Regions from separate parts of the Pseudoalteromonas sp. SG44-5 genome, predicted to be linked through region 1. Evidence: predicted binding sites of a transcription regulator. Region 1 holds the regulator's gene; the other holds the start of a gene.

Region 1 (5,814 bases):
ATGGCGGTAGCACTGTTAGAAGCACGCGGATTTACTGCCGATGACTTTGCACTATCGCATCCCGGTGGCAGTTTAGGGAAGCGATTACTGCTCACCTTAAAAGATGTTATGCACAGCGGTGTAAATACGCCTATTATAACTACTTCGCAAACTATTAAAGATGCGCTGATTGAAATGACAGCTAAAGGCTTAGGTATGACCGCCATAGTTGACGATAATCAGCAACTCGCTGGGTTATTTACCGATGGTGATTTACGCCGTATTTTAGAGCAACGCGTTGATATTCATACCACGTCAATAGATGCAGTAATGACTAAATCGTGTACCACGGCAACCCAAGATATGCTTGCTGCGCAAGCGCTTAATATTATGGAACATAAACGCATTAATGGCTTAATTATTATTAATGAGCATAATCAGCCTATTGGGGCACTCAATATGCAAGACCTACTTAAAGCAGGAGTATTATAAATGCAATTTGAAGAACTCTATCAAGCGCTAAGTGATGACGCTAAAGCGCGCGCAAAAAAAGTAAAACTACTTATATGCGACATTGATGGCGTATTTTCTGATGGCCGAATTTATCTTGGCAACCAAGGTGAAGAGCTAAAAGCATTTAATACAAAAGATGGCTTTGGTATTAAAGCACTTATTAACAGCGGCTTTGAAGTAGCGGTTATTACCGGCAGGCACTCGCAAATAGTACAACAACGTATGACCAGCTTAACCGTGCAGCATATTTATCAAGGTCAAGAAAACAAGCTTATTGCCTACCAAGAACTTAAAAACAAGCTTAATTTGAGCGATGAGCAAATTGCTTATATTGGTGATGACGGCCCTGATATGCCTGTTATGGAGTTAGTTGGCTTTGCAGTCGCAGTAAACGACGCGCACCCACTAATTAAACGCTTAGCACATTACACTACGCAAATGCCGGGTGGTTTTGGTGCAGTAAGAGAGCTAACCGACTTACTTATGCTTGAAAACAATAAACCATTAACTAGCCAAGGCACCAGTTCATGAATATAGCGCGCATAGTCTTAAGCGTTTTATTCATCACCTGTATGGTTTGGCTTTGGTACCCTTATTTTACTCAGGTAAATACGGTTGCTAAAGCCGACTCAGAAGTAATAGCTAAACCCGATTACACCGCCATTGAGCTAAAACAAACAGCTTTTGACGAAAACGGTGAAATTAGCCATAAAGTAACTGCGGTTAAAACGGAGCTTTACGAGCAGCTAGGATTTACCTTATTCGAAAAACCTACTTTCATATTGTACGACGACAGACAAAAAACGTGGCGTATCAATGCTGATGAAGCAACACTTTACGATGAAAGACAATTAATTTTAGAGGGTAATGTAACTGCCCAAAACTTAATTGATGGCGCAATGATAGACAAAATTACCGCCGACAATATTCAAGTAGATATAATGCTACTCACTATGCGCAGCGAACAGCCCGTTATTATAACTGGACCGAATTTAAAGATCACCGGTAAAGGCCTTGAAGCCAATTTAACAACCGAGGTGATAAAACTAATTAACCATACGCGAACACTATATTATGACCAATAACCTTGCAAAAATACTTATTATTCCATCGCTTATACTTGTATTTAATAGTAATGCGGCAGAGCAAAGTACTTCCCCATTAGCTAATCAAATTTCTATTAGTGCTGACCGCCAAGAAGGCCAACTAAAAGAAAACGTTGGTATTTTTGAGAAAAACGTCGAGATAATTCACGGTAATCGTCGTATCACCGCCGATCGTTTAGAAGTACATAAGCGCGACGAACTTGGCGATAATAAACAACTATTAATTGCCACGGGCAGCCCTGCATATTTTGAAGAAAAGCAAGCAGATGGCACTGTCATGAGCGCCAGCGCTAACGAAGTACGTTACGATGTAGCGAAACGTTTTTTAACCCTGGTAGGAGATGCAAACATTTCTCAAGCTGGGCAAAAAATTACGGCTAAAAGCATCACCTATGATATAGAGCAACAGCTTATAAGTGCTGAAAAAGATGAAAACTCAACTGATCGGGTACACACTATTTTAGTGCCTGTAGACGTAAAAAAAGAACAAAAACTCAATAAAGGTCAGCCATGAGTACATTAAAAGCAGAGCTATTAGCAAAAAGCTATAAAGGCCGTGAAGTTGTTAAAAATGTAGGACTTGAAGTAAAAGCTGGCAGCATTGTTGGTTTACTTGGCCCAAATGGCGCAGGTAAAACCACTACCTTTTACATGATTGTAGGCTTAGTACCTAGCGACAAAGGTAAAATATTAATTGATGATAACGATATTACCTTACTTCCTATGCACAGCCGTGCTCGTTTAGGTATTGGTTATTTACCACAAGAATCTTCTATTTTTAGAAAGCTCACTGTGTATCAAAATTTAATGGCTATTTTAGAAACGCGTAAGCAACTAAATAAACAAGCCAGGGAAGAAACCCTAAATAGTTTATTGGACGAATTTAGCCTGCAACATATTCGCGACAGCTTAGGTATGGCGCTATCTGGTGGTGAACGTCGCCGCGTAGAAATAGCACGTGCTTTAGCTGCAGATCCTAAATTTATATTGCTTGATGAGCCCTTTGCTGGCGTGGATCCTATTTCAGTACTCGATATTAAAAAAATTATAGAACACCTTAAAAATCGTGGTATTGGCGTACTAATTACCGACCACAATGTAAGGGAAACCCTTGATGTTTGTGAAAAAGCCTACATTGTTTCTCATGGGGAGCTAATTGCATCTGGTACTCCTGAATTTGTATTAAACGATAAAACAGTACGTGATGTTTATTTAGGCGAGCAGTTCAAACTGTAATATTTATGTTATTACTATAAGCATCTGCTAAGATTAATCATATCAATTTATAAGGATTGTTAGAGATAAATGAGGCAATCATTACAGCTGCGCATGGGCCAGCAACTTACAATGACTCCGCAACTGCAACAGGCTATTCGCTTATTGCAGCTTAGTACCTTGGATCTCCAGCAAGAAATACAAGAAGCACTTGATAGCAACCCATTACTTGAAGTTGATGAACAAGATTACACGGAAGAATCAGCAGGTAAAAACGAGCAAAAAGCAGATGACATTACTGTTAGCGCCTCTGCTGACGACACCCCAAGCGAGTATGAGCAAGATAGCGGTGAAGCACTAAATAAAGACACCATAAGCGACGACATGGCCATGGATGTATCATGGGATGAATATATGAGCGCAGCGCCTGCCTCTTCATCAGGGCCAATGCCTGAAGATGAATCTATTTATCAAGGTGCATCAACCGAAACCCTGCATGAATACTTAATGTGGCAATTACAGCTCACCCCTTTTAGCCCTACCGACGAAGCTATTGCCATAGCTATCGTTGAAGCCGTAGATGACTCTGGTATTTTAACCCTCAGTTGCGAAGACCTTTTAGCAAGCTTTAACCAAGAAACTGACGACGAACACGAAGTAGAACTAGATGAAATAGAAGCAGTGCTAAAGCGCATTCAATTATTTGATCCTGTTGGTATTGCAGCTCGCAGCTTGCAAGAATGCTTATGCATTCAATTAAATCAATTTGATAAAGACACCCCTTATATTAACGAAACAAAAATGGTGTTAACTGATCATATCGATTTACTCGCTGCTCGCGACTATCGTACGTTAATGAAAAAAACTAAGCTCAAAGAAGAAGAGCTTAAAGAAATAATGACACTTATTCATACGCTTAATCCTAAGCCTGCGGATACTATTGTCAGAGAAGAGTCTGAATACGTTATACCTGACGTGTCTGTTAAAAAAATAAAAGGCCGCTGGGTGGTAGAGCTAAACCCTGATAGCATGCCAAAAATACGTGTTAACAGCCAATATGCGGCTATGTCTCGTACAGTAAAATCCAGCGGTGACAGCCAATTTATTCGCTCGCACTTACAAGAAGCTAAATGGTTTATTAAAAGCCTAGAAAGTAGAAACGAAACACTCCTGAAAGTAACTAATTGTATTGTTAAGCAGCAACAAGCGTTTTTTGAACATGGCCCAGAAGCCATGAAACCTATGGTATTAAACGATGTTGCCGAAATAGTTGAAATGCACGAGTCGACTATTTCACGGGTCACTACGCAAAAATATATGCACACTCCACGTGGCATTTTTGAGCTTAAGTACTTTTTTTCAAGCCATGTAAGCACCGAAAATGGTGGCGAATGTTCATCAACTGCCATACGTGCCCTGATTAAAAAGTTGATAGCTGCAGAAAACTTAGCCAAACCATTGAGTGATAGCAAGATTGCAGATATATTGGCTGAGCAAGGAATTAAAGTAGCTAGACGGACAATTGCAAAATATCGCGAATCTCTGGCTATTCCCCCGTCGAATCAACGTAAAAGCTTGATTTAAGACGTACAACAAAGAGGAAAATGCTGATGCAACTAAACTTAACTGGTCGTCATGTAGACATTACAGACTCATTAAGAGACTATGTAAATAATAAATTTGCAAAGCTGCAAAGACACTCAGATCACATAACTAATGTGCATGTTATTCTCGATGTAGAAAAATTAAGTCAAAAAGCTGAAGCAACAATTTTTGTAAGTGGCGCTGAGCTATTTGCATCGACCGAACACCAAGATATGTACGCTGCCATTGACTCGTTGATTGACAAACTCGATCGTCAAGTAATTAAACACAAAGAGAAGTTTGCTCGACACTAACACTATGAAATTAAGCTCACTTATATGCCAGGACTGCAGCAAAGCTGTGGTCCTTTTTAATAGTAAAAAAAGAATTTTAGAATTCATCAGTGAACTCGCGCATAAAAAAATGCCGTATTTACCTCAGCAAGATATTCTCACTGCTTTATTGGCAAGAGAAAAGCTAGGTAGTACCGGTATTGGCCGAGGAATAGCAATTCCACATGGCCGTATGAGCGGGGCACAAGAGCCTCTTGCCTTAATTTTAATAAGCGAAACCGCTATTAATTTTGATGCAATTGATAATCGTCCAGTTGATATTTTTGTTGCGCTTATAGTGCCCGATGGCGATAACCAGCAGCACTTGAAAACACTAGCCACAATAGCTGATAAACTAAACGATAAAGAGTTTTGTAAGCAATTGCGTGCGGCAAAGTCTGATGAAGCGTTATACCAAGTTATTTTGGATCAATCCTAGTTACTAATAAAGGGGTGGTAAATGGAATTAATTATTATAAGTGGCCGTTCAGGTTCTGGTAAGTCAGTTGCTTTACGTGTTGTAGAAGATTTAGGTTACTATTGTGTAGATAATATTCCGGTAAATTTGCTGCCTTCATTAGTGCGCAGTGTCTCTGATAACTACGATAAAATAGCCGTTAGTATAGACGTGCGTAACCTGCCTAAAGACCAGCAGCAGTTTAACGATATCCTTGAGTACTTGCCCGACTTTGCTAAACCAACGTTATTTTATTTAGATAGCGACGATCAAACGTTAATCCGCCGTTATTCAGAAACACGTCGTTTGCACCCGCTTTCGATTGATTCGCTACCGCTAGATTTAGCAATAAAAAAAGAAAAAGAATTACTCGATGTACTCGTAACGCGGGCTGATCATGTCATTGATACAACCGATTTAAGTGTGCATCAACTTGCTGAATCTATGCGTGAAACCATACTCGGTAAAAAAGACAAACAGCTTATCATTACCTTTGAGTCGTTTGGCTTTAAGCATGGTATTCCCAAAGGTGCTGATTATGTTTTTGATGCGCGTTTTTTACCAAACCCACACTGGGAACCGGAGCTCAAGCCTTTAACTGGATTAGATCAACCAGTAAAAGATTATT
Region 2 (5,814 bases), on a different contig from region 1:
TATTCGTTCGTGTGCATTTTTAATCTCTGACGGGGTTATGCCATCTAACGAAGGCCGTGGTTATGTACTACGTCGTATTATTCGCCGTGCTGTTCGCCATGGTAATAAATTAGGTGCACAAGGTGCCTTTTTCTATAAATTAGTAGCTGCACTTATTGAGCAAATGGGCCAAGCGTACCCAGAGCTTGCAAAGCAGCAAGAAATTATTGAAAAAGTATTACGCATTGAAGAAGAGCAGTTTGGTAAAACGCTAGAGCGTGGTTTAGCTATTTTAGAAGAAAGCTTAAGCGACCTTAAAGGTGATGTAATTCCTGGCGACTTAGTATTTAAACTTTACGATACTTATGGCTTTCCTGCGGATTTAACTGCAGATGTGGCGCGTGAGCGTCAAATGACGATTGATAATAAAGGCTTTGAAGAGTGCATGGCGGTGCAGCGTAAAACAGCGCAGCAGGCCGGTAAATTTGGTGCCGATTATAACGATCAATTAAAGTCAGACAAACAAACAACTTACAAAGGTTACACCACCACTAGCCATAGTGCGACTGTGGTTGAAGTGTTTGCTGGCAGTGAGTCGGTTTCATTACTAGAAGATGGCCAAAAAGGCATTGTAATACTAGACCGTACGCCATTTTATGCAGAGTCGGGCGGCCAAGTTGGTGATACAGGTGTAATTAGCGTTGCTGGTGGCGAGTTTACAGTAACTAACACGACTAAATTAGGTAATGCATTTGCACACCACGGTATAGTACAAGGCCGTATTGGTCTTAACGATAAAGTAGAAGCAACAATTGATGACGCACGCCGCGAACGCATCAAGAAAAACCATACTGCTACGCATATATTACACGAAACACTGCGCCAATTATTAGGCGAACATGTAGGTCAAAAAGGCTCGCTAGTTCAAGCAGAGCGTTTGCGTTTTGACTTTTCACATTTTGAAGCTGTTACCAAAGAAGAATTACGCGAAATTGAACGTGTAGTAAACGATGAAATTCGTTGTAACTTTGCGTTAAGTACCGAGCTTATGGCAATAGATGACGCTAAAGCAAAAGGTGCAATGGCGCTATTTGGCGAAAAATACGATGACGAAGTACGTGTAGTTACTATTGGGGACTACTCTATTGAGCTTTGTGGTGGTACACATGTTGAACGCGCAGGTGATATTGGTTTATTCAAAATAGTATCTGAAAGCGGTATTGCTGCGGGTGTTCGTCGTATTGAAGCGGTAACCGGCGCTGACGCGATTGCCTACGTGAGTGAGCAAGAGCAAAAGCTAAATGATGTAGCTGCTGTAGTTAAAGCCGACAGCGCGTCAGTACTTGAAAAAGTAACTGCGTTGCTTGATAAATCAAAACAGCTAGAAAAACAAATTGCGCAACTTAACGATAAGCTAGCAAGTGCTGCGGGTGCCTCATTACTTGATTCAGTAGTAGAAATTAACGGTATTAAGCTATTAATAGCCAACGTTAAGGGCACTGAGTCAAAAGCGTTACGTGGTATGGTTGATGATCTTAAAAACAAAATTGGCTCGGGTGTTATTGCACTAGGTGTTGCAAGCGATGATAAAGTGAGCTTAATTGCAGGTGTAACTAAAGATTTAACCGGTAGAGTTAAAGCCGGTGAGCTAGTTAACCATATGGCCAGCCAAGTAGGTGGTAAAGGTGGCGGCCGTCCAGATATGGCACAAGCGGGTGGCTCTGAGCCAGAAAACCTAACTGCAGCATTAGACAGTGTAACAGCTTGGTTTACTGAGAAAACACAAGCTTAAGTGGCACTTATTGTTCAAAAGTTCGGTGGCACTTCAGTTGGTTCAATAGAGCGAATTGAAGCGGTTGCCGACCTTGTTGTTAAAACTAAACAACAAGGCCATCAAGTGGTTGTAGTGCTCTCGGCTATGTCGGGAGAAACCAACCGCTTAATTAATCTCGCCAAACAAATAGATACTCGGCCAAGTAGCCGTGAACTTGACGTATTAATTAGCACCGGCGAGCAGGTTTCGGTGGCTTTATTAGCTATGGCTATTATTAAACGCGGTCATTCTGCTGTGAGTTTATTAGCCGATCAGGTTAATATTTTAACCGATAATATGTTTGGCAAAGCCCGTATTACAGATGTAGCTGCAACGCGTTTAAAACATGAGCTTGAGCATAACCGTATTGCAATTATTGCGGGTTTTCAGGGCCGTGATATTGAAGGAAATGTAACTACATTAGGGCGTGGCGGTACCGATACTTCGGCGGTTGAAATTGCTGGAGCAATAAAAGCTGACGAATGTCAGATCTATACCGACGTTAACGGCGTATATACTACAGACCCTCGTGTTGAACCTAATGCACGACGAATGAGCCAAGTTACCTTTGCTGAAATGCTAGAGTTAGCAAGTTTAGGGGCTAAAGTATTGCATATTCGTTCAGTTGAAGCGGCAGGAAAGCACAATGTGCCACTTAGGGTGCTATCAAGTTTTTACCCTGATGCTGGTACATTGATTAGTTTTGAGGCGAGCGATATGCCTGGTAATGTCGTTTCGGGTATTGCGTTTAATCGTGATGAATGTTTAATAAATGTAGAGGGTGTACTTAGTGGTACACAATATCTTGCAAAGATTTTGAAACTTTTTGCAGATAATGGCATCGAAATAGATATGATTAATCAAGTTAATCATAATGTTGACAAAGTAGACTATGCTTTTACTGTACACACAAATGATTATTTACACGCATTAGACGTTTTAACAGAGCAGCAAGCTCAGTTAACAGCACAAAATATTTTTGGGTTAACAACAGTGGCTAAAGTGTCTGCTGTTGGTATGGGTATGAAGTCACATTCGGGTGTTGCTAGTTTATTTTTTGATGCATTAGCTGCAGAAAATATTAATGTTATTTTAGTGTCTACATCAGAAATTAAAATATCGGTTTTAATAGATGAAAAATACCTAGAGTTGGCTGTTCGTGCATTACATAAGATATTTTTAACAGAAAATGAATAGATTGATAGGTTTTACTTACTTTTTAGTCTAATTTTCATTAAAATGTTTTAGCGGAATCTTATAATTTTATTGGAACAAGGGAGCAAAAGAATGCTAATACTAACTCGTAGAGTAGGTGAAACCCTAATGATCGGTGACGAAGTAACCGTTACTGTTCTAGGTGTTAAAGGGAATCAAGTTCGAATCGGTGTTAACGCACCAAAAGACGTTTCAGTGCATCGTGAAGAGATTTACATGCGTATTCAAGCTGAAAAGTCTAACCCTGAACCTGGCAATGCTTAATCAGCAATGTATATAACTTAGTTACATACTGAGTTATTGCCAAAAGCCACTCACTGAGTGGCTTTTTTGTGTATAAAATTAAGTGTTTCGGCAGTTAATATGTGCTTGGATATATACTGCATACCTTTTTTGTTTTTTAATAGTATGCCGCGCTCTGTGGTTATAACTTCGTTAATATCTGACCACAGAAGTTGGGTGTTTTTATAAAAGTTACTCGATTTAATCCCTTCTTCGTCAAAGGTAAGGGTGACCTCAGACCCCGAGGCTTTGCTTAGCATTTGTCTAGTAACCCACCAAGGACGGCGATAATAAAAGGCAATACATTCGAGTACCGCAACCATGATCAGAAAAGATCCTAGGTAATGATCGTCTAAACCATAAATTCCAAATAAACCGAGTGCTACTAATAGCGCCAATAAAAAGTATTTTGGTTGCGCGCGCTTGCTATGCGCAACTGATTCGTCAAAGCACTCATAAAAATAAGGCTTATCAAGCGTGTAGGTTGTTGTAAGTGTCATATAGAAGTTCTTAAAACATAGTTATATGCATTTTAACAAGCTAACCAGTAAATGCGCAGTTATATAATAAATAACTGCATAATAGATAAAGATATTGGCGTTTATTATTTATCAGATCCAACCTTTAATTTAGATATTATTTTATTACACACATAAAAAAACGGCTCATTTTAGAGCCGTTTTTTTAATAAATTAGAAGAATTAACAGTTAGTTTCTTCTGCATTTACACCTTCTTTTACTTCTTCACATGCATCTTCAACTTTGTTTTGCACGTCAGTTACTGCTTCGTCAATACGTTCACCAGCATCTTCTGCGTGGTTATCTTCACAGCCCATAATAAATAAACTTGCGAATAGGCCAATTAGTGCTGCTCTTAAAGTTGTCGAATTCATAATGTAATTCCTTGTAAATTTTGATTTAAATGATTTTTAATTAGTTTAAAACTTTAGTTTGTTACCTAGGGCTTTTTGCCACGTAGGGCACCCGATACTAAAGATATAACTAAAAGTATTAAAAATATAAAAAATATAATTTTTGCAATACCCGCTGCGGCGCCTGCTATACCACCAAAACCTAACACTGCAGCAATTAAAGCAATTACTAAAAAAGTGATTGTCCAGCGTAACATTGTATTCTCCTTGGTTTATCAAATTTGCTCAATGGATATGATGCGAGTTACGTGCCATTGTTTTTTTTGCTTTTAAATCAATGGCTTGCTTTTATTTGTGTTATTTCAGCGTGCACTCAATGGTAAGTTTTACGCTTTGCTATGTAATTTATTCATACTGATACAAGTGATTATGGATGTTAGTTTTTTATAAGAGAAGTTAGCGCATATTGATTTTTAGAATTGAGTTTAAGAGCTATTAAATTGCAGTTCGAGACTTACGAGCATAGCGGGCTTAATAACAGCGGCTATTTAAATGGTTGAATAATTAACAAATATATTTGGTAAGACCAATTGCCAGTGGTGAAATTACTTTATGCTAATAGAACTGTTAACGCTTTACTTTAAGTGCATTATTAACGGTTTTTAGGTCGCCTATATAACTTTTATTTATATTCACTATTTTTATTATCTATGTAATAGCGCGTATCTAGTCCTTTTTGTAGTGTTAAGTTAATTAATAGCATGTTAGTTTTGTTTAAATTGGTTTTACCAATTTACAGGCTATAGACAAAACACTGTTTTTTGTTATTATTCGGTGAATAATTATTTACGTAAAATGATTTTTTATTTTGATTTCGGTATAAGTTTTATAGGAGAGGAAAATGGATATCGCTGCTTTACTTACAACAGCAAGCAACTTAATGCTAACCGGTATGGTGGGGGTGTTTGTGTTTCTGTCATTATTAATTACCTGCGTTACGGTTATGTCTAAGCTGGTATCTCGCTTTGCAGAGCCTGAGCTTGCAATGCCTGCCAGAACACCGTCTTTTAAATCACAAGGTGTGCCTAATGAGCACATCGCCGCAATTAGTGCTGCCATTGCTCAGTACAAAACAAACAATAATTAAAGGAGCACTTAAATGGCTAAATTAAAATTAACAGAACTGGTACTACGTGATGCGCATCAATCATTGTTAGCAACTCGTATGCGCCTTGACGATATGCTACCGATTGCAAAAAAGCTTGATGATGCAGGTTATTGGTCTATTGAGTCGTGGGGTGGAGCTACGTTTGATTCGTGTATTCGTTATTTAGGTGAAGATCCTTGGGAGCGTATTCGCGCACTAAAAAAAGCGATGCCAAATACCAAACAGCAAATGCTATTACGCGGTCAAAATTTATTAGGTTACCGCCATTATGCTGACGATGTAGTAGAAAAATTTGTAGAGCGTGCCCATAAAAATGGCGTTGATGTATTTCGTATATTTGATGCAATGAACGATGTACGTAATCTTGAAACGGCAATTAAAGCGGCTATAAAAGTAGGCGCACATGCCCAAGGGACTATTTCTTATACAGTAAGCCCTGTTCATACGCTTGATATGTGGTTAACGCTAGCTAAGCAGTTGGAAGA

The links. Region 1 encodes sigma-54, which starts transcription at its own class of promoters, with help from an activator protein. Its sites were predicted from a motif close to GTTGGCACGNNNNTNGNNT; they were not measured.
Region 2: the regulator sigma-54 is predicted to act here: its motif matches at 4,459-4,477, upstream of H5079_RS07525 (DUF1328 family protein).

The regions. Positions count from the first base shown of each region.
Region 1 covers NZ_JACJES010000006.1:51,457-57,270, reverse strand. The annotation lists gene H5079_RS08880 (KpsF/GutQ family sugar-phosphate isomerase) at 1-471, shown strand, start outside; gene kdsC (3-deoxy-manno-octulosonate-8-phosphatase KdsC) at 472-1,023, shown strand; gene lptC (LPS export ABC transporter periplasmic protein LptC) at 1,020-1,577, shown strand; gene lptA (lipopolysaccharide transport periplasmic protein LptA) at 1,567-2,112, shown strand; gene lptB (LPS export ABC transporter ATP-binding protein) at 2,109-2,834, shown strand; gene H5079_RS08855 (RNA polymerase factor sigma-54) at 2,904-4,397, shown strand; gene hpf (ribosome hibernation promoting factor) at 4,424-4,711, shown strand; gene ptsN (PTS IIA-like nitrogen regulatory protein PtsN) at 4,716-5,168, shown strand; gene rapZ (RNase adapter RapZ) at 5,190-5,814, shown strand, end outside.
Region 2 covers NZ_JACJES010000004.1:186,296-192,109, reverse strand. The annotation lists gene alaS (alanine--tRNA ligase) at 1-1,771, shown strand, start outside; gene H5079_RS07545 (aspartate kinase) at 1,772-2,989, shown strand; gene csrA (carbon storage regulator CsrA) at 3,080-3,271, shown strand; gene H5079_RS07535 (YcxB family protein) at 3,322-3,789, opposite strand; gene H5079_RS07530 (hypothetical protein) at 3,991-4,182, opposite strand; gene H5079_RS07525 (DUF1328 family protein) at 4,248-4,418, opposite strand; gene H5079_RS07520 (OadG family protein) at 5,063-5,308, shown strand; gene oadA (sodium-extruding oxaloacetate decarboxylase subunit alpha) at 5,321-5,814, shown strand, end outside.